DNA from 4 places in the Lysinibacillus sp. FSL K6-0057 genome. Region 1 is predicted to be linked to each of the others. Evidence: riboswitches for the same ligand, from Rfam matches in the RefSeq annotation. Region 1 holds a riboswitch; each other region holds the start of a gene.

Region 1 (5,512 bases):
GGATTTACAGCAATACACAGTGAAAATGGATTTGTCTTCTCGCCAATCAATGGCGAAGCAAATTGATATGCTGAACTTAACGAAGAAAGACTTACAATATTTAAAAGCTTTCCAGCCATATGTTATGGACAATGTAGATCACATCGTAAACCGTTTTTACAACATGATAGGAACAGAGCATCATTTGGTAGATATTATTAGTCATCATAGTTCTGTAGAAAAGCTTAAAGTAACATTACGGCAGCATATTATTGAAATGTTTAACGGAACCATTGATGAGTTGTATTACCAAAGACGTGTAAAGATTGCAAAGGTGCATGTCCACATTGGGCTTAGAACACAGTGGTATATCTGTGCATTCCAAGATTTATCGATATCATTTATTGATTTAGTCGAAAAAAATATAGAGTTTCCACAAGATCAATTCAATACGATCAGAGCTATATCGAAAATTTGTAATTTTGAGCAACAACTTGTTTTAGAAGCTTTTGAAAACACGGTGGAACAGCTGAAGGAAAAAATGGTGCATGAAAAAGATGCGATTGAACGACAAATTGTAGATTCTTCGGAAGCTCTTGCAACAATCTCGCAGGAAACAAATGATTCATTTTGCTGCTTAAGCAAACAATCTGACGAAATTAAACAATTGGCCAAAAAATCACTCGAAGTGTCTACATTGGCTGAAAATCAAGCACTTGAGGGTCGCGAACGTTTAAAAAATCAATCACAAAATATGCTCAATATTATTCATTCTCTTCATGATATAGAAGAAAATATTGAACAATTATCAGGTATGTCTAGGGAAATGGAAACAATCATGAGTGTTGTGACCAATATTGCGAATCAAACGAATCTGTTGGCTTTGAATGCTGCAATTGAAGCAGCACGCGCTGGGGAAGCAGGGAAGGGCTTTAGTGTAGTGGCTGACGAAGTGCGTAAATTATCGATTCAAACAAAAGAATCAGTTACAGCGGTTGCTTTGTTATTGAAAAAAACGGGTGAACGAACCGAGAAATTAGAGCATTCTTTGACAAATATTCAAGATGAAGTAGCAGCTGGTGAGGAAAATATGTTACAAACTGAAGGTCAATTTACGAGTATATTGGGAGCCATGACAGAAGCAAAAGATCAAAATGATTGTATGGCAACGAAAATACAAGCAATTGTAGGCATATTAAGTGAATTAGGCACTTCATTTACTGAGGTAACGAATTCAGCAGAAAAATTAGCGAACTTTGCGCAAAATTTAAAAGGATAGACTACTAACATTTACATCTATTTGTATTTTTAGAAGTATTAAACACTATAGTACCTATTAAAATGTTTGTTGTGTAAATATTGCAATAGAGGATGGATCTTTTAGAGATTCAGAAAGCAAGAGCTATTTCACTGATGAAATAGCTCTACATGTTGTTGAAAAAAGAGGATGTCAACGGCAGAAAAGGCAACTTTGCAGGGTGAGGGGTTGATTTCCGTTCCGCCAGCGTCCTTTCCAGGGGGCGTCCGAGGAGCCGCTTCACTCACTTCCGTTCGTTCCAGGGTCTCCTCTGTGACGCTAAATCCCCTAGGAGTGACGCTGGCTCCACTCCAATCATCCATTCTGCAAAGTGTCTTTACTTTTTTTCATAGTAGCATAGCGATCAAATCGCCTATTATCTGTATTCTTAGCGGGGATAAGCTCTTATTTTCAGTGTGGAGAAGTGATGCGTGACAACACCTCTTCATAAAGAGTAGTGAGCACCTTCACTTTATTTGAAAACCTTTGCTAAAAAGTTAGTGGGTTGAAGTGGAAGGCTACTTGACTCCCGTGGGATAGCGAGACAGGCGAAACCCTGCACGGAGCGGTAGCGGAGGAAGCGATTCGGCGCTCGCCCACAGGAAAGCAAGTAGACTGCAACGGAAATCCATTTCTACCTTTCAATTGACTGTTTTGTTTTTCAACACTAAGGAGAGCTATTTCACTGATGAAATAGCTCTATTTTTGCTAAATTTGTAAAGGGTTTAACGTAATTTTCAATGAAAAAAAGATTATACTGTAGAAAGAACTAAAAATAGGGGCGGTTACTATGAAAACAGTTGTTGTTTTAGGCGGCGGAATTACAGGACTATGTACAATGCATTATTTACAACGTCAAGTGAAGGAGAATAATTTAGATGTTCGTCTAGTGCTTGTAGAAAAAAATACATATTTAGGAGGCAAATTATATTCAGCACATGAACAAGGTTTCATCATGGAAACAGGTGCTGATTCTATTGTAGCCCGTCATCAAGGCGTTATGGAACTCGTACAGGAGCTTGATTTTGAAGCGGAGCTAGTTTACAACGAAACAGGTATTTCTTATATTTATACGAATAATGAGTTACACGCTATACCAACAGATTCAACATTTGGTATACCGATGAGTTTGGCATCCTTAGAAGAAAGTACACTTATTTCAGAGCAAGGAAAAAAAGAAGCGTTAAAGGATTTGACATTACCTAACAACGGCTTCACAAAGGAAAGTTCAATAGGAGAATTTTTAACTTACTATTTAGGGGAGGAACTGGTGAAAAATCAAATTGCACCAGTACTTGCAGGTGTTTATTCAGGAGATTTACATCAGCTTTCCATTGGCTCTACTTTACCGTATTTAATTGATTATAAGAATAATTATGGAAGTATTATTAAAGGATTTGATGCGAATCGTGAGCAATTTGTTAAAGCAGCGAACAAAAAATTTATATCCTTTAAAAATGGTTTATCTTCTTTAATTGATCGACTTGAACAAACATTATCAGATGTAGAAATCATCAAGGGCGTTACTACTCTAAATGTTCAAAAACAAGATAAAAACTACACAATTTCCTTAGCTAATGGTGAAAATATTGAGTCAGATTATGTCGTTTTAGCATTACCGAATGATGCTGTTCAAAATCTACTACAGGATGAATCTTTAAACCGCTATTTTGACCAATTTACGACAGCGTCAGCCATTACCATCTATTTAGGCTTTGATGTGCCAGACTCTAGATTGCCAGCAGATGGAACGGGCTATATTGTTTCGCATAATTCGGATGTTACTTGTAATGCAGCAACCTGGACGAGTCGTAAATGGAAGCATACATCGAAAGAACATAAATTACTTGTACGACTCTTTTATAAGAGCATCAATCCAGCCTATGAGCAACTACGTGCCATGACGGATGAAGAATTGGCAGCTGTAGCTTTAGAAGACGTGAGGAAAAGCCTAGGAATTGAGGAACAGCCAACAGTTGTGAATGTAACAAAATGGATTGATCAAATGCCTAAATATGATCTAGCTCATCGTGAAGCGTTACAAGGATTACTACAGGAATTACATGAAAAGTATCCACATTTATCGATTGCTGGGTGCTCATATTTTGGCGTAGGTATCGGTGCTTGCATTCAAAACGGGAAAAAAATTGGTGAAGAGCTTGCGAAGGAACTTGCCAATTTCTAAGGTTTTAAGTGGAAAAAAACTTTGTTATGTGAAATAGTCTTGACTCATTCGTCAGTAAACGATATGATTCTTTTAATTATTTAAAAAATTCATACTTAATTCTTATCAAGAGAAGCAGAGGGACTGGCCCATTGAAGCTTCAGCAACCAACTTTATTGTCAGGTGCTAAATCCAGAAGACCGTTGAGTCGAAGATGAGAAGGAACAACAATGATGAATCGTTAAAGCCTTCTTTTTTTATGAAAGAAGGCTTTTTATTATATAGAGACATAGGAAGAGAGGCTAGTTTTATGGGATTGCTTGAAAGGTTAAAAACGCATGTATTGACAGCAGACGGTGCAATAGGCACAGTGCTATATGGCTATGGATTGGAGTATTGCCATGAGGAAATGAATGTTCAGAGACCTGAGTTAATTGAAAAGATTCATAGAGAATATATTGCAGCTGGTGCTGACATCATTCAAACGAATACGTACGGTGCAAATGCCATTAAATTAGCTCGCTATGGATTAGAATCACGGGTCCAACAATTTAATGAAGCGGCTATTACCATTGCAAAACGAGCAGCGGCAGATGGCGGTCAATTTGTCTTAGGGACAATTGGAGGTATTCGAGGAATTCGTAAAAGTGATGCAACATTAGATGAAATATTAGCGACAGTTGAAGAACAGGCAAATGTTTTACTTGCAGGAAATCCAGACGGCCTTTTACTTGAAACCTATTATGATTTTGAAGAATTAACTGCAACCTTAAAGATGCTACGTGCCAAAACAAATTTACCGATTATTGCACAAGTATCTATGCATGAGCCTGGTGTTTTACAAAATGGAATGTCTTTAAATAATGCCCTGCATGAGCTAGAAACACTCGGTGCAGATATCGTGGGTGTCAATTGTCGACTAGGTCCACATCATACGATTCAAGCATTTGAAGGTGTAGAACTTCCTAACAAGGCATTTATGTCTGCCTATCCGAATGCCTCACTTCTTGACTTAGAAGATGGACGTGTCGTTTATGAATCAGAATCGGATTATTTTGGTCGAGCGGCTGTCGAATTACGTGATCAAGGCGTACGCTTAATAGGGGGCTGCTGTGGTACGACACCGAAACATATTGCAGCAGCAAAGAAGTATTTAGAAGAGTTATCACCGGTTCAGGAAAAGCATGCGAAACCTGAAAAGATTGAGATTGTTCGTGAAGCAGAGCCACCAAAGTATGAGCCTCTTCATGAAAAAGTAAAACGTGAACGCTCTGTCATAGTAGAATTGGATACACCTAGACATTTAGAGATTGATGGGTTCCTTGAAGGAGCAAAGCAACTGTATGATGCAGGTGCAGATGTAGTCATGATGGCAGACAATTCACTGGCCTCTCCACGTATTAGCAATATTGCAATGGGAGCATTGTTAAAGAGTACACATGGTGTACGCCCACTAACACATATTACATGTCGAGACCGTAACTTAATTGGTCTACAATCGCATTTAATGGGATTAAATGCTTTAGGTATTCATGATGTGTTGGCCGTTACAGGTGATCCAACAAAAGTTGGAGATTTCCCAGGTGCGACAAGTGTTTATGATGTATCTTCAATGGAGTTAATCCAATTAATTAAGCAGTTAAATGAAGGGGTTTCTTTCTCAGGCAAGCCACTTCGTAAAAAAGCAAATTTTTCAGTTGCTGCTGCATTTAATCCAAATGTCCGTGTGTTAGATCGTGCTGTGACACGCTTAGAGAAGAAAATTGAGCATGGAGCAGACTACTTCATTTCTCAACCAGTGTACACGAAAGAAAAAATTGTAGAAATTTATGAGGCAACAAAGCATTTACAAGCACCAATTTACATCGGCATTATGCCTGTTACGAGTTATAAAAGTGCTGAGTTTTTACATCATGAAGTGCCAGGTATCAAATTATCCGAAGATGCCTTAGCAAGAATGAAGGCATGTGGGGAAGATAAGGAACGGGCAACATTGGAGGGAATTGCTATTGCCAAAGAATTAGTAGAAGTGGCTGCGCAATATTTCAATGGTATTTACCTTATTACACCGT
Region 2 (5,512 bases), 280 kb from region 1:
AACATTGTCTATCTCAGTAATAATCAGACTATTTCTAACCATTTTACGCGTGTTAAAGAGCAACGTCTCCTCCCCGTTTCGCAATGTCACAGACTGCTAGAAGCCATTTATCAAAACCGCCTAGCGGAGGATGAGCATACGATTTTTGAGCAGCATGTGCACTTTCAAGAGCTGATGTTATTGCTCTTACATCAAGCTATACCCAAGCAGGTGCAAAAAAATGATCGCCAATCTGTTGAGCAGTCCATTAACCACTTACATAAACATTTTGAAAAAGAGTGGACGGTTGAGCAGTTGGCCGAATTAGCCGATGTACCAAGATGGAATTACACCCGCATTTTCAAAGAGATTACGGGGCAAATCCCTCTTCACTATTTAAATAACATTCGTCTTGAAAAAGCTAAGCAATTATTAATGACGACAAATGATCGAGTATTTGAAATTAGTCAGTCTGTCGGATTTAATAATGAGTATTATTTCAATCGTCGTTTTAAAGAACAGGTCGGCATCTCTCCAGGGCAATATCGAAGAAATCAAAGCAGCAATCTACGTGTATTTGCACCATTTTTAGAAGATTTCTTTGTCGCCCTTGGGATTACGCCAATTGCTCAATTCAGTCATTCAAAATGGGGAAAACAAGACTATTTAGGTCTCCAAGAAGTGCCAGATATTGATGTACAAAATAGAGAAATGGATCGACTTCTTCACTATAAACCAACTTTAATTATGCTAGATTCTGGTGTGGAGCGTTGGGAATCCTTTCATCATTTAAATGAGGTAGCTCCTGTCTGCCATATCTCACATCCTGGTGAGAACTGGCAATCTACTTTATTTAAAATTGCTGATTTAACAGGAAAGACCTCCTTGATGCAAGACGTGGTCCTACAATATGAGGATAAGGTACAGCAAGCAAAAGAAATTCTTAGCAAATCCGTTTATGGGCAAAGTGTGGCATTTCTCCGTATTTCAGCCATTGGCATTACCCTATACGCTGGTCCTGAATGTGGCTATACGGGGCCCATTTTATATCGTGACTTAGGTTTAATGCCACATCCACTGGTATGGAGTATTCCGCACAATCAACGTAAAGCACAACTGACGTTTGATCAATTGCTGCAATTAGACGCAGATCACTTGTTTATTACATTTGATAAACAACATTCTATTTATGAAAATGAGGAACGTGCTATTTTAAAAACGCCCACTTGGAAAAACCTAGCCGCAGTTAAAAGTAAATGTGTCTATGAAGTAGACTTTTTAACATGGATGAATTATGGCATTTTATCACATAGTAAAAAAATTGATGATGTCTTGAATATCCTAGGCTAAACAAAAAGGAAGCCCACTATAGCTTCCTTTTTCAATGTTTTAGGACAAACTTGATACTGAAAGTAACACCGAAAGCCATTTGGCTACATAAGATAAGATATCAGCTATAGGATAGGAGGAATTACATTGTATTACAATCCTTATCCGTACTTTGTTCATCCCTATCATTATCCAACGTCGCCATCCGTCCATCAGCTTGCCGTAAGACCTATTCCTCAACATTTAGCAATGCCGACCACTAATCCCTTTCCACCTGTCGACACACATAAATTGAAAATTTCAGCTACACGGATAAAGGCGATGATGCAGCAAGCTCAATTACTTACGGATAAAATTGATAGCTCCCAACAATTTGCACATGATCTAATGAATGCTGCACAGCTTTCAAATAAAACAGAGGTTGATAGATTAATCACATCAACAGGCATCACGATGAAATTTGAAGCAAACTATACACCAGATAGTTTTAGAATACGTCTTATTGATCATGATTGTTGTGGAGTAACCTTAAATTTAAATTGGTGAAAAAACTTTAACCTTGTATCCCTAGTGAACTTGTAAACTATAAAAAACTATGCTAAAGTATTTGTATTGTTATTTCTGAAAATTCTTATATCACTTTTCTTATCAAGAGAGACGGAGGGATTGGCCCGATGAAGTCTCAGCAACCAGCTCAACAGTATGGTGCTAATTCCAATTGGCAAAATGATCCGCCTTGAAGATGAGAAGAAGAACTACCGTTGTTAATGCAGGAGTCCTCTTCTATAAGGGGACTCCTTTTATTTACCACTAATTTCAACAGAAAGCAGGGAAATTGATGTCTAATGAACTTTTACAAGCTTTGCAATTATTAAAATCAAAACAATGGGTTGATTTAACACATACATTCGGCCCTAATTCACCACATTTTTTTATGTTTGAGGACGCTAAATTTGAAACATTATTCTCTCATGAGGATGGTTTTTTTGCCCAACAATTTACGTTCCCTGGTCAATATGGCACACATATCGACCCACCTATTCATTTTGTACGAGACACTCGGTACTTAGAAGAATTAGAACTAAAAGAACTCGTTCTTCCCCTTGTCGTCATTAATAAATCACAAGAGGCTGCTAGCAACCATGACTTTTCATTAAGTGTTGAAGATATTCGTGATTTTGAAGCCCAGCATGGAGAAATTGAAGCAGGAACATTTGTAGCATTACGTACAGATTGGAGTAAGCGCTGGCCAGATAAGGAGGCATTCAGTAATAAGGATGCAGAAGGACATAACCACATCCCTGGCTGGGGTTTAGAGGCTTTACAGTTTTTACTAAAAGAACGCAAGGTAAGCGCAATTGGTCATGAAACATTCGATACGGACTCTGCCGCTGATTTTCGTAAAAATGGCAAGCTAGATGGCGAATATTTCGTGCTTGAACAAGACACCTATCAAATTGAGTTAATGACTAATTTGGACAAGCTACCTGCGAAGGGTGCTATCATCTTCAATATCGTACCTAAGCCAGAAAAAGCATCAGGCTTCCCTGTGCGCTCATTTGCTATTTTGCCATAACATAAAAGTCGGTATAGCGTATACCGACTTTTATTTTTGTCCATTTCTTTTTTTGAATAAAAAGTAAGCAATAAGCATTCCTAGAATAAACAATAGGATGAGATAGATACTATAATGGGTTAAATAGTATCCAACAAATCGCCATTTCTCCCCAAGCATCTTTCCTAATGATATAAATGTGAACGTCCAAATAAATGCACCTGTATAGGCAAAAAGCGCAAACTTCCTATAAGGATAATTATTAATAGCTGCAATATATGCTGTCAAATGACGTACCCCAGGAATAAAATAGCCAATTAATAATAAGGTAGGTCCAATTTTTGTAAACATCTTTTTCGTAAAATCAATTTTTTGCTCTGTAATATGAATTTTAGGGCCATATTTCTGCAATAACGGTAAGCCAAAACGATAACCGATATAGTAGCTTAAAGTAATGCCTCCAACTGCACCAATCATTGCACTGACTAAGGCAGGAATGTGTTCAAGGCTTTCTCGGTAAACACTATAGCCTACATAAGTTAAAAAGACCTCATCAGGAAGTGGCAACCCAACAATGCCTCCAATTAGAATTACGATAATCCCAAAGTATCCGTAATGTTCAATTAGAGACTGCACGTGTTGTGCCATAAATCATCCCACCTAAAATTTATTAAAATCGACCTGCTATATAAGTTTCATGACAGTCTAACCTCAGCACTCTAAATGACTTGAAGTTGACGTAAAGCAAAATTGACACCGCCATCAGTAGATTTCTTTGTAACAAAATTGGCAGCACTTTTTAGAGCTGTGCTACCATTTCCCATGGCAATCCCTAACCCTACATACTCTAACATGTCAATATCATTATCCCCATCGCCAAAGGCAATGGCATTCTCAGGGCTAATGTTAAAATAATCCAGTACCGCTTTAATAGCTAATGACTTCGAAACATCCTGCTGTAATACATTCACAATATAAGGATGCCATCGCTGCAAAAATATATTCGAAAATTGGCTAGCATATCTTTTTTCAGCCAGCTCATCTGCATATAGACACATGAGAAAAACCTCTTCATCTACAATTGTTTCATTTACAAGTGGAAAATCCCGTAAAGATAAAGTTTCTTGCATCGCTCTTAAAGCTACTGGACTTTGTATGCTATTCATGGACAGTTGCTCTGTAAAAAATGTTAGGCTATGCTGTTGTTCCTGCGCAAAAGCCTGTACATTTTGGACAATATCTTTAGCAATGGGTGTTTTATGTATGACAAGATCCTTATGTTTCACATAGGCTCCATTTGCTGTAATAAAGGTTTCAATCCCCAGCTCTTTTAACTCAGAGCACATGGATAAAGGTCTTCCGGTAGCCGCTACAAGATGGATTCCCTTGTCTTGCAATAGCTGAATAGCCTGTTTTGTACTTTCTTCCACACAGCCATCCTCATAATTAATTAATGTGCCGTCTACATCAAAAAACACGATGTTATATTTCATTTTGAGTCCCCCTACATAAATAGTAATTTAGAACCACAAGAATCAAGTTTATTATTTCTTTTCCATGAAATATGTGAAAGTATTTTGACAAACTTTCAGCAAACTATATAACTTCCATTCGCAACACCGATAAAAACTATTACAAGCGTATTTATAATAATATTTAACTAATAAATCCATGAATATTTTTATTTTAATAATTCTAAAGGAGTATACCAAAGAACTCAAAATTGTTAAAATAAAAGATAATCACTTAAATACATTGAACGATAAATTCTTACGTATAAATAGAACAAAAGAAATAAAATTCTAGAGCACGCAAAGGAGTTGATTCTTATGGCATTTAACATTTACTACTATGAAAGTAGTGTAGATTGTAAATTTTGCAAAAAGCAGTTTACAACATATAAAGTTCGCCCTAATCGATATAAAATTATCGAAGAACAAACGGATTTCATGCCTGTTTATGATGGCCTAAACCCTTTGCTGTATGAAGTTGCCGTGTGTCCACATTGTGGCTATGCCTATCATAAATCTATGACACGGACATATGGACCTTTCATGCTACTCATTGATGAACTATACATTAAAGAGCTCCAGAAACCTATGGATATCTGTCAGGAACGTACAATTGATGATGCCATTATCAGTTTTAAGCTCGCCTATTTAGTATCCCGTGCATCAATGGAGGAAGCTCTTTTAATGGCGAATTTCGCTCTAAAAATTGCTTGGCTCTATCGATTAAAAAATGACGAAGAATCCGAAAAGCGCTACCTTTTTGCAGCTAGAGACTTTTATAGTAAATCCTTTGCCTCAAATCAAGAAGGTGGAGAGAGAATTCAGTTTTTACATGCTGAATTAAGCCTTCGACTTGGTGATATCCCTGAAGCTAAAAAAGGATTTTCACGCTTAATCGCTGATCGAAATGTTTCGGCGAAATATCGCAAGCTTGCACGTAATCGTTGGGAAAATTATAAATATGATGAACAACCTATAACAATTAATGAAATCATTAATTAATGGGACGAGGAGATGATTAGTTATGTTGCTATTTCAAAAGAAAATTGACGTGAGAGAAGAGGATATATTTTCAGAGTTACATCATTTTTTATTAAGAAAAAATAATCGCTACTTAACAAACGATGAAGTTGTCGCT
Region 3 (5,512 bases), 1.0 Mb from region 1:
CTGTATTGCTAGGTTTTAAAGATTCTGAGTTTGAGAACTTAGAAGTTTATTCAGAAGTTCTCCAGGATGCAGTATTTGAATTGATTGATGCAGGAAAAGTAAATTTCGCTTCTGCTACTTCTATTACCCTTTCTGAGCAAGTAGGAAACCGTGTTTATGGGAATTTTGAAAAATATGCTGATAAATTAGTATTGCGTCCTCAAGAAATTTCAAATCAGCCTGAAATTATCCGTCGACTCGGATTAATTTCAGTGAATACAGCCTTGGAATTAGATATTTACGGCAATGTTAATTCAACACATGTTTCTGGTACAAAGATGATGAATGGTATCGGAGGGTCTGGTGACTTTGCACGTAATGCACGTTTAGGGATATTTGTGACAAAGTCTTACGCTAAGGGTGGAGATATTTCGAGTATTGTCCCAATGGTCTCGCATGTTGATCATACAGAGCATGATGTTGATGTCATTGTAACTGAACAGGGCGTAGCCGATTTACGAGGACTTGCTCCAAAAGAACGAGTGGGACTTATCATTGATAACTGTGCACACCCTGATTATCGGGAGCAGCTGTGGCAGTACTTTAATGATGCCAATGAGGCAACGGGTGGACATCATACACCACATAACCTAGAAAAAGCACTTTCATGGCATGTTAATTATGCGAAAAACGGTACGATGAAGGACCCTGCTTTCACGAAACAATAAAATTTCATCTTAAAAGCCTTGAAGGACAGTTAATCTGTGCCTTCAAGGCTTTTTACATGTTAATTTATCTGAGATTATCAGCGACTTATAGTAATCCAATCCATTTCCAATAAGTTGCAGAGAACAAAAGAACGAGAAGGAAACCGATAATGGTTAATGGAATCCCAGATTTCAAGAAATCCTTTGTTGTAAAGGCACCTGTACCATAGGCAAGCATATTTTGTGGTGCACTAATTGGTAATAGGAAGCCAAAGCTTATGACGAATTGTTGCACAATAACAAAACCAACCTGATCCACATTAGCTGTTAATGTGGAGGCTAACACGATAAACACAGGTATAAGTGCTGATGCTAAGCTAGTTGCACTTGCAAAGCCTAAATGAATCAAAATGTTAAATAAAGTTACGAGTGCGATGGTTGCTAGTAAAGGCATTGTATCTAGTCCAAGTGAACCAAAAACTTTATCTGATAACCATGCAGCACCTTTTGTATTCAGTAAAATGGTTCCTAACATAATGCCTACTGCAAAGACGATAATTGTTCCCCATGGAATATGAGGCTCAACTTCCTTCCATGAATACACACCGATTTTAGGCATTAATAGAATAGCGATGGCAATAATTGTGACTGTGGTCGTGTCAAATGGATGCAGCTTCCCTTCAGTTGCCCAGAAAAATAGTAAAACTAAGGATGTAATGATTAAGCGAATTTCAGGAGCTTTTAATGGGCCAAGCGCTGCAAGCTGTTTTTTGATGACCTCTTTACCACCTTCGATATTGCTAGTCTCAGGTTTAATTAAAGCGATCATAATGAAAAATAAGACAACAGACATAATAATCGAGAAGGGGGCAGCGTAGAGTAACCAAGCACCCCAAGAAATATCTACATTAAATTGCTCTTGAATAAAATTTAAGGCAACCATATTTTGAGCGGCTGCCGTTTTAATGCCGATATTCCAAATGGAAACGGCTTGTACGGAAGTAATAACTAGTAAGGCAGCGAGCCGACTATCACGTGGTAAACCAAATGCGGCAACCATTCCAAGCAATATTGGCACTACTGCGCCAGCTCGTGCTGTAGCAGAAGGAACAAAAAATGCGAGGACGATAGAAACTAAAATGGCGCCAAATACGATAGCTTTTGTTTTGGTTCCTACCAGTGAAAGAATCCAAAGAGCAAGTCGTTTATGTAGATTGGTAATTTGCATTGCAGCCGCTAGAAAAAGAGCGGCTGCTACTAAAGCAACAGCAGAATTACTAAATCCACTTAAGGATAATTTTAATGCGCCTGCTGTACCTAGCTCTGTGGTAGGATCATCCATTGATGGAGCGAGTCCTAGTAAAACAGTTACAAGTGCAATAATCATGGCCGAGCTAACAGGATATGAAACGGCCTCTGTTACCCAAAGGATGACTGCAAAAGCTAAGATGGCTAAAGCTCGTTGTCCAGCTATAGGTAAATCACCGTTATTAGGTAAAAAAGTAATAATAATTAGTAAAGCGAAGGCCAAGCCAATCCATAGTGGCTTTAAATTACGTTTTGAAGCTTCTTGATTTGGTGAAGACATATTTTCTCATCCTTTCTACGATAAAAATGACGATTATTAACCATAACATCGGCCTAGATAATGTTTTATTAAGATAAGAATATGTCTATTTTATTGTAGAAAAAAAACTACGCAGAATAGGTGTTTTTTACAGCAATATGGGTAGATAAAGAGAAAATACATGGTCACAAAAAATACAAAAATATCCATAAAAATATTATTTCTTTTTCTTAAAGGCAGAAGTTACTTTAGGCTCTGTACCATTGACTAAACGTTTAATATTTTCTATGTGCAGGATGATGGCTATGCCAAAAAGAAGAACAGCTATAATGGTTGGGCCAATGCCAGGAATCCATAAATAAGTGGCTGTACAAAAAACGAGATAAAACTCTAGAACACCAACAATTAAATAATTTGTTGCAAAGGATAAAATAACAAATAAAATAAGTGCAAATAAACCAATCTTCCAATCGACAGCAAGTAAAATTCCGATAATGGAGGCAGTTCCTTTTCCGCCATTGAAGCCCATATAGAAAGGGAAATTATGACCTAAAATGACCCCAGCAGCCATAATGTAGGTAAGCAGCCATATTTGTTCTTCTGTTAAATGAGTGACGTCCCCTAGATAAAAATGTGCACCGATAATAGCTACAACGCCTTTGCCAATATCGATGAGGGCTACTAAAACGCCATATTTCCAGCCGAGGGAAAGCGTAGCATTAGAGGCACCAGCATTGCCGTGGCCAGCTTTTTTTAAATCAACCCCCGATAAAAATTGTGCCACTTTAGAGCCGTGAATACAGCCAATTAAATAGCCAATAATAAGAAAAGTGATCACGGCTTTTACCATAAAAATCCTCCTCTCAAATTTTTTTCTAAAATAGTGTATGCGTTCATATTACGTATAAGAGCAGACAGAAGTTTCGGAAAAAATAAAATTTACATGTTGACAGAAAAAAACTCTATGTTTATACTGTGTAACAACGATGGAAATTGAATCACATACTCTTATCAAGAGCGGCGGAGGGATAGGCCCTATGATGCCCGGCAACCAGTAAGTAACGAGCTTACTAAGGTGCTAATTCCTACAGATTCTTACTTGGATCTGGCAGATAAGGGGAGGAAAACTTGCAACCGCAACCCTCTTCTTAGCTGAAGAGGGTTTTTGTTTTCTACAGAAAAATCCTCCTCATCTCCGGTACCATCGTAAAAAAAATAACCATTTGGAGGTACACAATGACAAATTTTAAACCAGAAACATTGCTGTTACATGGCGGTCAAGAGCCAGACCCAGTGACGGGTTCTCGAACAGTTCCTGTCTATCGCTCAACTGCTTTCGTATTTAAAGACACTGCTCATGCGCAACGTCTTTTTGCCTTAGAGGAAGCAGGGAACATTTACACAAGGATTACCAATCCAACTGTTGATGTGTTTGAAAAACGTGTGGCTTTATTGGAAGGTGGAACAGCAGCAGTAGCACTTTCATCTGGTGCAGCAGCTATCGCATTTTCCATTTTAAATCTAGCTGGAGCTGGTGATGAGATAGTAGCAGCTAGTTCTTTATATGGTGGTACTTATAATTTATTTGCTAACACATTACCAAACTATGGTATTAAAACAATTTTTGTAGATGAAACAAACCCAGAGAATTTCAAGGCGGCGATTACTGATAAAACAAAAGCAGTCTTTGCTGAAGTGTATGGTAATCCAAGCTTAAAGGTTTTAGATATTGAAGCAGTAGCTAAAATTGCACATGATAATGGTCTACCATTAATTATTGACAGTACGTTTGCTTCTCCTTACGGTTCTACACCTATTGAATACGGTGCAGATGTTGTAGTACATTCAGCAACTAAATGGATAGGTGGTCATGGTACAACTTTAGGGGGCGTTGTTGTAGACGCTGGTAAGTTTGATTGGACTAGTGGTCGATTCCCAGGTTTTACTGAACCAGATGCTTCTTACCATGGTTTACGTTATGGAATTGATACAGCTTCTGCGGCCTTTGCTACGAAGCTACGCGTACAATTATTACGTGATTTTGGTCCAACATTAAGTGCAGATGCTGCCTTTAATTTATTACAAGGTTTAGAAACGCTTCATTTGCGTATCCCTAAACACAATGAAAATGCATTGGCAGTGGCTGAATATTTACGAAACCACCCATCTGTGGAGTATGTAAATTATAATGGCCTGGAAGATTTTCCAACACATGAATTGGCAAAGAAATATTTAAGAAATGGCTTCGGTTCAGTGCTTACATTTGGCATTAAAGGTGGACGTGAAGCTGGGCGAAAGCTTATTGATAGCGTAAAGCTATTTTCACATGTAGCAAATGTAGGTGATGCTAAGTCATTAATTATTCATCCTGCTTCCACTACACATCAGCAACTATCAGCAGACGAATTAGTTCAAGCTGGTGTAACCGAGTCGCTCATTCGCTTATCCATCGGTTTAGAGGCAATAGAGGATATTATTGCTGATTTAGATCAAGCCATTACACAGGCAACAACTACTGAACAAACAGTAGAAGCTTAAGCTTTAGAACATAGGGAAGAATGTTGTAGCGTTTACGTATTTTCTCATTCGATTGGCCTCATTTGGTAATGCGTTAAACGTTGCTACATCAACCAATTGCTACATCCGTTAATTATCAGAACCTTATAAAAAATAATACCAAGTAATTTTATATGTATTATTGACTTAATTAAATCCTTGTTATATACTAGGAAATAAGTTAAGGGTACGAAAATTCTTGTTAAAAAAGGTAAATGTTTTCATAAGTGCTCCCCCACTTTTGAATATATAGAAGAGCAGTTGCCTAGCCAGTAACTGCTCTTCCCAAAAAAACTGATGATAAAGGAGTGTTTAAAATGGGTAATATCTATAGTGCACAAAACATTGTATCCTATCTAATATATGAGCTAAATGAAGGGCATGTCTTTGTCAACAATAAGTCCATTCAACACCTTCTTACATCAGTCGAAAGAAAATGGCAGCAAGTTTTTGGTCATACAGCATTTCAAGAACATGTTTTTGCTGAAGAGGAAGACTATACTGTTAAGGAAGTATTTGAGGCATATGAACAGTACGGTGTGAGCCATATCTCACTTCCTGCGACAGAGATTTACTTAAAGTATGGTACATTTCAATTAGTGGAACGTACGTATGCAATACCAAATTTTACAGAAGAAGAAATTAGTCTTGTTCAACAAGCTTTAGCACAATATCGTTATCAATTGCTTTCAAAAGCAAGTTA
Region 4 (5,512 bases), 2.4 Mb from region 1:
ATCCCACCACTACCTTACGAAGGGCACGATCATTTAAGTCCATTACACGCTTCCAAATAATACGGCGTGGATCAATGTTTAATGCATTCCCTTGATGGATATGATTATCAATGAATGCAGATAAAGCATTGTTAGCTGTTGTAATCGCATGAAGGTCACCAGTGAAATGTAAATTGATATCCTCCATCGGTACTACCTGTGCGTAGCCACCGCCAGTTGCTCCACCTTTTACGCCCATTACGGGACCCAATGATGGTTCACGTAAAGCAACCATCACTTTCTTATCTAATTTATGAAGGGCATCTGCCAGTCCTACCGTTACCGTCGACTTCCCTTCACCTGCTGGGGTTGGACTAATGGCTGAGACTAATACAACCTTTGCATCCTCGCCCTGAGCTGTAATTTTTAATGGATCGATCTTTGCTTTGTAGCGTCCATACTGCTCAAGGGCATCGTCTGGAATACCCGCAGCATTGGCAATTTCCGTAATAGGTTTGATCACTGCTTGACTAGCGATTTCTAAATCTGATAATGGTTGATTTTTCGTTGTCATTTGGCATCCTACTTTCTATGTTGTTCATTTCCATTATAGTCTTAATTGTGAAAAAAAAGAAAGCCAGATATACGAGCATTTCGACAATCGATTGACAACTTTGTTCAATTCCTGTATGTTCTAAGAGAAAATGCAATTTTTTCACATTTTCTCAATATAGCACGACTTAGTTAACTTTATTTTACATTCAAGCGCATTGGAGGCGAATGCTTATGCAACAGGGGATCGTAAAGTGGTTCAATAATGAAAAGGGTTATGGCTTTATTGAATGTGATGATGGCGAAGATGTATTTGTTCATTTTACGGGCATCCAGGAGGAAGGCTTCCGTACACTTGAAGAAGGTCAAAAGGTTTCATTTGATGTTGTGGAAGGCAATCGTGGACCCCAAGCATCAAATGTTGTAAAACTATAAGCAGAATGGGGCTATCCGTGTAGTTCCAGATTAGCAGCGGATTAGGAAAAGGATCGTTTCCTTCATCCGCTTTTTGTGTTGTTATAAAAGCTTAGTGACCCTTCCATGTTATAATAGAAGTAACAATAAGTAAGGAGGGATTTCGATGCAAAAACAAAATAAACCAATGACAGAAGTTATTTTGAAGCATAAAGAACGACAAAGTGTAGCAGAATTTGCGGCAACACTAGAAACGATTGCAAAGAAGCTTAAAGAAAATGGTGAATTCACTTTTGTTCAAGGCACAGAGCCAACTGTTGTTAGCCCTAGTGAGCAGCTCAAAATCGAATACTCCTATACAAAAAAGGGCGACAAGCATTCATTTGAAATTGAATTTGATTGGTATACAGGTACAGAATTACCGAAAAAAATGACGATAGAATAATAATAGGCAACGAAAATCCACTTCTCTGTTGAAGTGGATTTTTCTATCGAATAGGAAGGTGAAAATAGAATTCCGTTGCAGGCTACTTGCTTGACGCCGACTCTCCGTGTATGGTTTCGCCGGTTTTACTAATCAAAAAGCCTTCCACTCTAATCCACAAAAGGGTTATCGTTTTAGTAAAGGTATTTACAAATACAAATGAAGGGTTTTCACTTATTAGTGGTTGTCGTGACTAATTACTTTACACTATGGAAATGATGAAAGATTAATAAAGTCAACTTTTGTAGCAAGTTGATTGGAGTGGAGCCAGCGTCACTCCTAGGGGATTTAGCGTCACAGAAGAGACCCTGGAGCGAACGGAAGTGAGTGAAGCGGCTCATCGGACGCCCCCTGGAAAGGACGCTGGCGGAACGGAAATCAACCTCTCGCCTTATGAAAAAGTCTTTTTCTTCTAGTTCAGCAACATGTAAAAACCCACTTCTCTGTTGAAGTGGATTTTTCTCATTATCGATTTATCCAATAAAAAGCGCCTGGGCAAACTAACGTTTCCTTTGTACGTTTTGGATCTTTTAATGTCACGCCAAATGGCCCTTCTTTGACATGACCGAGTGTCATGGCTACTGCGCTCTCTTCCTTATAGAAATCTAAACGCATATTCGGTAGCTGTAGTGACATATACTGCTCATATTGCACAGGCTCTGGTAGCTGCAACGCCTCTTGCCACAGCTGAACGGTTGCCTGCATGTCCTTGACATAGAATTGGATGGATTCCATCGTTATAGCCTGTTTTACATCAATGGCACCACTTGCCTTTAGTTGAGCCAAACGCTCTTCATCTTCCTCCGCCCATTCAATCAAAAATGGAAAATCGATTGGAAGATCTGGCTTGCCAAAATGCAGTAGCTTCCATTCTACAACAGTGCCATCTGGTCTTGTTCGGCTACATGCATCTGGCCCATATACTTCATAGCCTAATGCTCGCAAGCGCCGACCCTCTTCCTCAATATTTTTTGTGCGCAGGGCAATTCGAGAAAATCCCTGGCGCTCTTGATCACGTTTAAACGTATAATGTAGGGAATATGGGTATTGTGCCGCTTGCTCAAATAAATCACGATCATAGATAGCAATTTGTTCAATATAGCTTAAGCCAAAGTAGCTTAACGTATTATAAGTCCCCCACATCGTGTGCTGCCCACCATTCACTGTATGGACATTTCGTTTATTGAAGAAAACCTTTATATTTTCTGGTGATTCCACTTGATGAACCAGATGATCAAAATATAAAGTCATGGCCATTCCCCTTTCTTTCCCCATTACCTTTACCTGTATGTTTGATTGGTTTAAAATTTACTCAAGAAAAGGAGTTACTAGTAGGATATGAAAAAAAGTTTCGTTTACCTACAAACTCCGTTCACTAATTTCATAAAGAGGTGATTTGAATGACAGATTTAGTAGCTGCTTTTAAATTAGCATTAGGTAATTATCCTACAGGCGTAACAGTTGTCACGACATGTCATGACACAAAACCTATTGGCTTAACCGTCAATTCCTTTGCATCTGTTTCAATCGACCCGCTCCTTATTTTGTGGTCACTCGATAAAAAATCTCAGCTCCATCCTTATTTTACGGCTGCGCCAAATTTTGCGGTCAATATTTTAGCGAGTGATCAAGAACATTTATGTACACTATTTGCAAGTAAAATCCCTGATCGCTTTGCACAAGCACAGTGGTCAACTTCCTCTTTTGGACTACCGATTTTACATGATACAGCAGCTAATTTACAATGTAAAACGTTTCAGCAAATTGATGCTGGCGACCATACCATTTTTATTGGGCAGGTAATAGACATTACAAATGCTCAAAAAGAGCCTTTACTTTATCATCGCCGTCATATCGGTCCTATACCAAAAAGCTTTTATAGCTAGCCTTTACACAAAAAAAGGGCCACTTGTAAGCAAAGGAAATCCTTCATGCTTATAGGTGGCCGTTTGACATAAGTTCTACTGAAATCATTGTTATTTTTTCTGCGGAAATCTCTGCTTTTCAAGCCTATTAATTTGCACAATCACACCATCTTGAATCGTAATATGCACTTCACCAAATTCAAGATTTTGAATCGCCTTCGCAATTGCCTCTAATTTCTTATCATCTACTTTTACCGACTGAGCCATACGATACACCCCTTCTTTTTTATCCTTATTGATCATAAAGAGGCCAACGCATCAAACTGATTGATAGCCCCTCCTATCTCTCAGACACCATCTGTTGGATTTGGCACCTGTTTTTCGGTTGCCGAGGCTTCATTGGGCCAAGTCCCTCCACCTCTCTTGATAAGAGTACTGCGTTTCTTGAAAATAATTCTATAATTCTGCTATAGGAATGTCAATACAAAATATTAGAAAACCTAGTTGAATACTATGCAATGTGAGAATTTTATAGACTATTCACACATAATCCTACCGTATTGTATGCTATGTCAGTATATCTAACCACAGAAGCAAAGAAAAAAACTGCACAGAAATATAGCCTCTGCACAGTTCTTGATTTTATTGTTCTTGTAAACAGGCCATTAAAGCTTGTGCGGTCTGTTGCTTCCCCATCACCTTGATTGGTTGGCCTTCAGCAGGCACGATCCAATGAGGCTCGTCCCCTCCGTATAAAGACTGGGAGCTATTTGCTACCATAAATTGAGCATTGGCTGTTTCCATACGCAGTCTTGCGCGAGCTAGCAAGAACTCCTCATCATCCGTCGCTTCGAGCTTAAAGCCTACTAATGTTACCTTTGGTTGCCAGCCCTTGATTTGTCCTAACACTTTTGGCGCCTTTTTAAAATGAATAATAGGTGGTTCGTCGGAAGGCATTTTCCCCGCCTCCTCCATTAAATTACCTGATTGATCATACACCTTGTCAATGACCCAATCAGAGCCAGCAGCAGCCATAATGACGATATCGACTTGTTGTTGGACAGCATGACACACCTTTTGTCCTAAATCCTCTATGCCTTCAAATTTTATCAATGTCATTTTGTTGTGGTTTTCTGGGAGCTGTGCAAAGTAACCATGCATATATACTACGTTAGCGCCAGCAGCCAGCGCCGCCTCTGCTAAATAACAGCCCATTGTGCCTTTTGATAAATTCGTATGCCCTCGTACACGATCCCATTTTTCAAGTGTTCCCCCACTTGTAATGAGTACGGTTTTGCCTTGTAATGTCCCCATACACTCACCTATTTTCTGAAATATATACAAATACTATTTTAACGTAATGTAAGGATATGCTTCAATAGCGACTATCGTAGGGAGCTGTTTTGTTCATTTAACCAAGCGCTTAAAATCTCTGCAAATTTCTTTGTAACGGGTGAAGCATGGTGTTTCATAGCAATCCCAATGGTGCGGTAGCCACCTTGCTTTAATGGAATCGCTTTCAATGTTGGTGGTAAATTTTGAATAACCAATTGGGGTAAAATACTAATCCCTAAATGATGTGAAATCATAGAAAGAATCCCTACCTCCTCAGAAAGCTCAAAGCGAATATTCGGCTTTATATGATATTGCTCTAATAGCACCTTGACATCATTTGTCCCTTTATAGGAAGTCATAATAAATGGCATATCCTCTAGGTCTACGATATCAATTTCTGTCTTATCAAATAAGGGACTTTTATCCGAAACAATACATAATAATGGGTCTTGTTGTAACTCAGTAAATTGATATTGCTCTGACTTTTGACCATTCAAGAACCCGACTTCTACTTCACCACTTAAAAGCCATTGTTCAATTTCATAGTAATCTCCCTCTCGTAACTCCACCTGTATTCCTGGAAATTGATTATCCATAATCCGAACAATTTCTGGCATCCAATTCGAAGAAATACTTGAAATTACACCAATTCGAACCTTACCACGTGTCACGCCAAGAATATGAGCTGCTTCCTGCTGTAATAATTCCTGCGCATCCAAAACCTGACGCATTGCCCTTAGCATCGTTTGTCCCTCACTTGTTAATGTTACACCTACACGACTTCGATGAATGAGAGCAAAGCCAAATTCTTTTTCTAAACTTGACACGGCATGACTCACAGCAGACTGTGTTAACCCTAGTGCATCAGCTGCTTTTGTAAAGC

What was found. A riboswitch is a leader RNA that binds a small molecule or an ion and turns the genes downstream of it on or off. The one in region 1 is predicted to bind S-adenosylmethionine.
Region 2: it holds a riboswitch for S-adenosylmethionine, as region 1 does, so the genes downstream of both, MHB40_RS23725 (cyclase family protein) here and MHB40_RS22335 (bifunctional homocysteine S-methyltransferase/methylenetetrahydrofolate reductase) in region 1, are expected to answer to the same signal.
Region 3: it holds a riboswitch for S-adenosylmethionine, as region 1 does, so the genes downstream of both, MHB40_RS01995 (O-acetylhomoserine aminocarboxypropyltransferase/cysteine synthase family protein) here and MHB40_RS22335 (bifunctional homocysteine S-methyltransferase/methylenetetrahydrofolate reductase) in region 1, are expected to answer to the same signal.
Region 4: it holds a riboswitch for S-adenosylmethionine, as region 1 does, so the genes downstream of both, MHB40_RS08685 (YezD family protein) here and MHB40_RS22335 (bifunctional homocysteine S-methyltransferase/methylenetetrahydrofolate reductase) in region 1, are expected to answer to the same signal.

What each region holds. Positions count from the first base shown of each region.
Region 1 covers NZ_CP152047.1:4,465,186-4,470,697, reverse strand. The annotation lists gene MHB40_RS22345 (globin-coupled sensor protein) at 1-1,258, shown strand, start outside; gene MHB40_RS22340 (protoporphyrinogen oxidase) at 2,067-3,461, shown strand; SAM riboswitch class I at 3,561-3,661, shown strand; gene MHB40_RS22335 (bifunctional homocysteine S-methyltransferase/methylenetetrahydrofolate reductase) at 3,751-5,512, shown strand, end outside.
Region 2 covers NZ_CP152047.1:4,742,163-4,747,674, forward strand. The annotation lists gene MHB40_RS23715 (helix-turn-helix domain-containing protein) at 1-1,329, shown strand, start outside; gene MHB40_RS23720 (hypothetical protein) at 1,456-1,854, shown strand; SAM riboswitch class I at 1,951-2,057, shown strand; gene MHB40_RS23725 (cyclase family protein) at 2,147-2,884, shown strand; gene MHB40_RS23730 (DedA family protein) at 2,915-3,511, opposite strand; gene MHB40_RS23735 (Cof-type HAD-IIB family hydrolase) at 3,583-4,356, opposite strand; gene MHB40_RS23740 (DUF2225 domain-containing protein) at 4,693-5,376, shown strand; gene MHB40_RS23745 (hypothetical protein) at 5,399-5,512, shown strand, end outside.
Region 3 covers NZ_CP152047.1:410,477-415,988, forward strand. The annotation lists gene MHB40_RS01980 (succinate CoA transferase) at 1-707, shown strand, start outside; gene MHB40_RS01985 (DASS family sodium-coupled anion symporter) at 793-2,274, opposite strand; gene MHB40_RS01990 (glycerol-3-phosphate acyltransferase) at 2,471-3,103, opposite strand; SAM riboswitch class I at 3,259-3,372, shown strand; gene MHB40_RS01995 (O-acetylhomoserine aminocarboxypropyltransferase/cysteine synthase family protein) at 3,490-4,791, shown strand; gene MHB40_RS02000 (hypothetical protein) at 5,127-5,512, shown strand, end outside.
Region 4 covers NZ_CP152047.1:1,836,801-1,842,312, reverse strand. The annotation lists gene MHB40_RS08710 (formate--tetrahydrofolate ligase) at 1-553, opposite strand, end outside; gene MHB40_RS08705 (cold-shock protein) at 766-966, shown strand; gene MHB40_RS08700 (amphi-Trp domain-containing protein) at 1,112-1,390, shown strand; gene MHB40_RS08695 (VOC family protein) at 1,895-2,680, opposite strand; gene MHB40_RS08690 (flavin reductase family protein) at 2,830-3,315, shown strand; gene MHB40_RS08685 (YezD family protein) at 3,406-3,597, opposite strand; SAM riboswitch class I at 3,632-3,727, opposite strand; gene MHB40_RS08680 (phosphopantothenoylcysteine decarboxylase) at 3,937-4,608, opposite strand; gene MHB40_RS08675 (LysR family transcriptional regulator) at 4,680-5,512, opposite strand, start outside.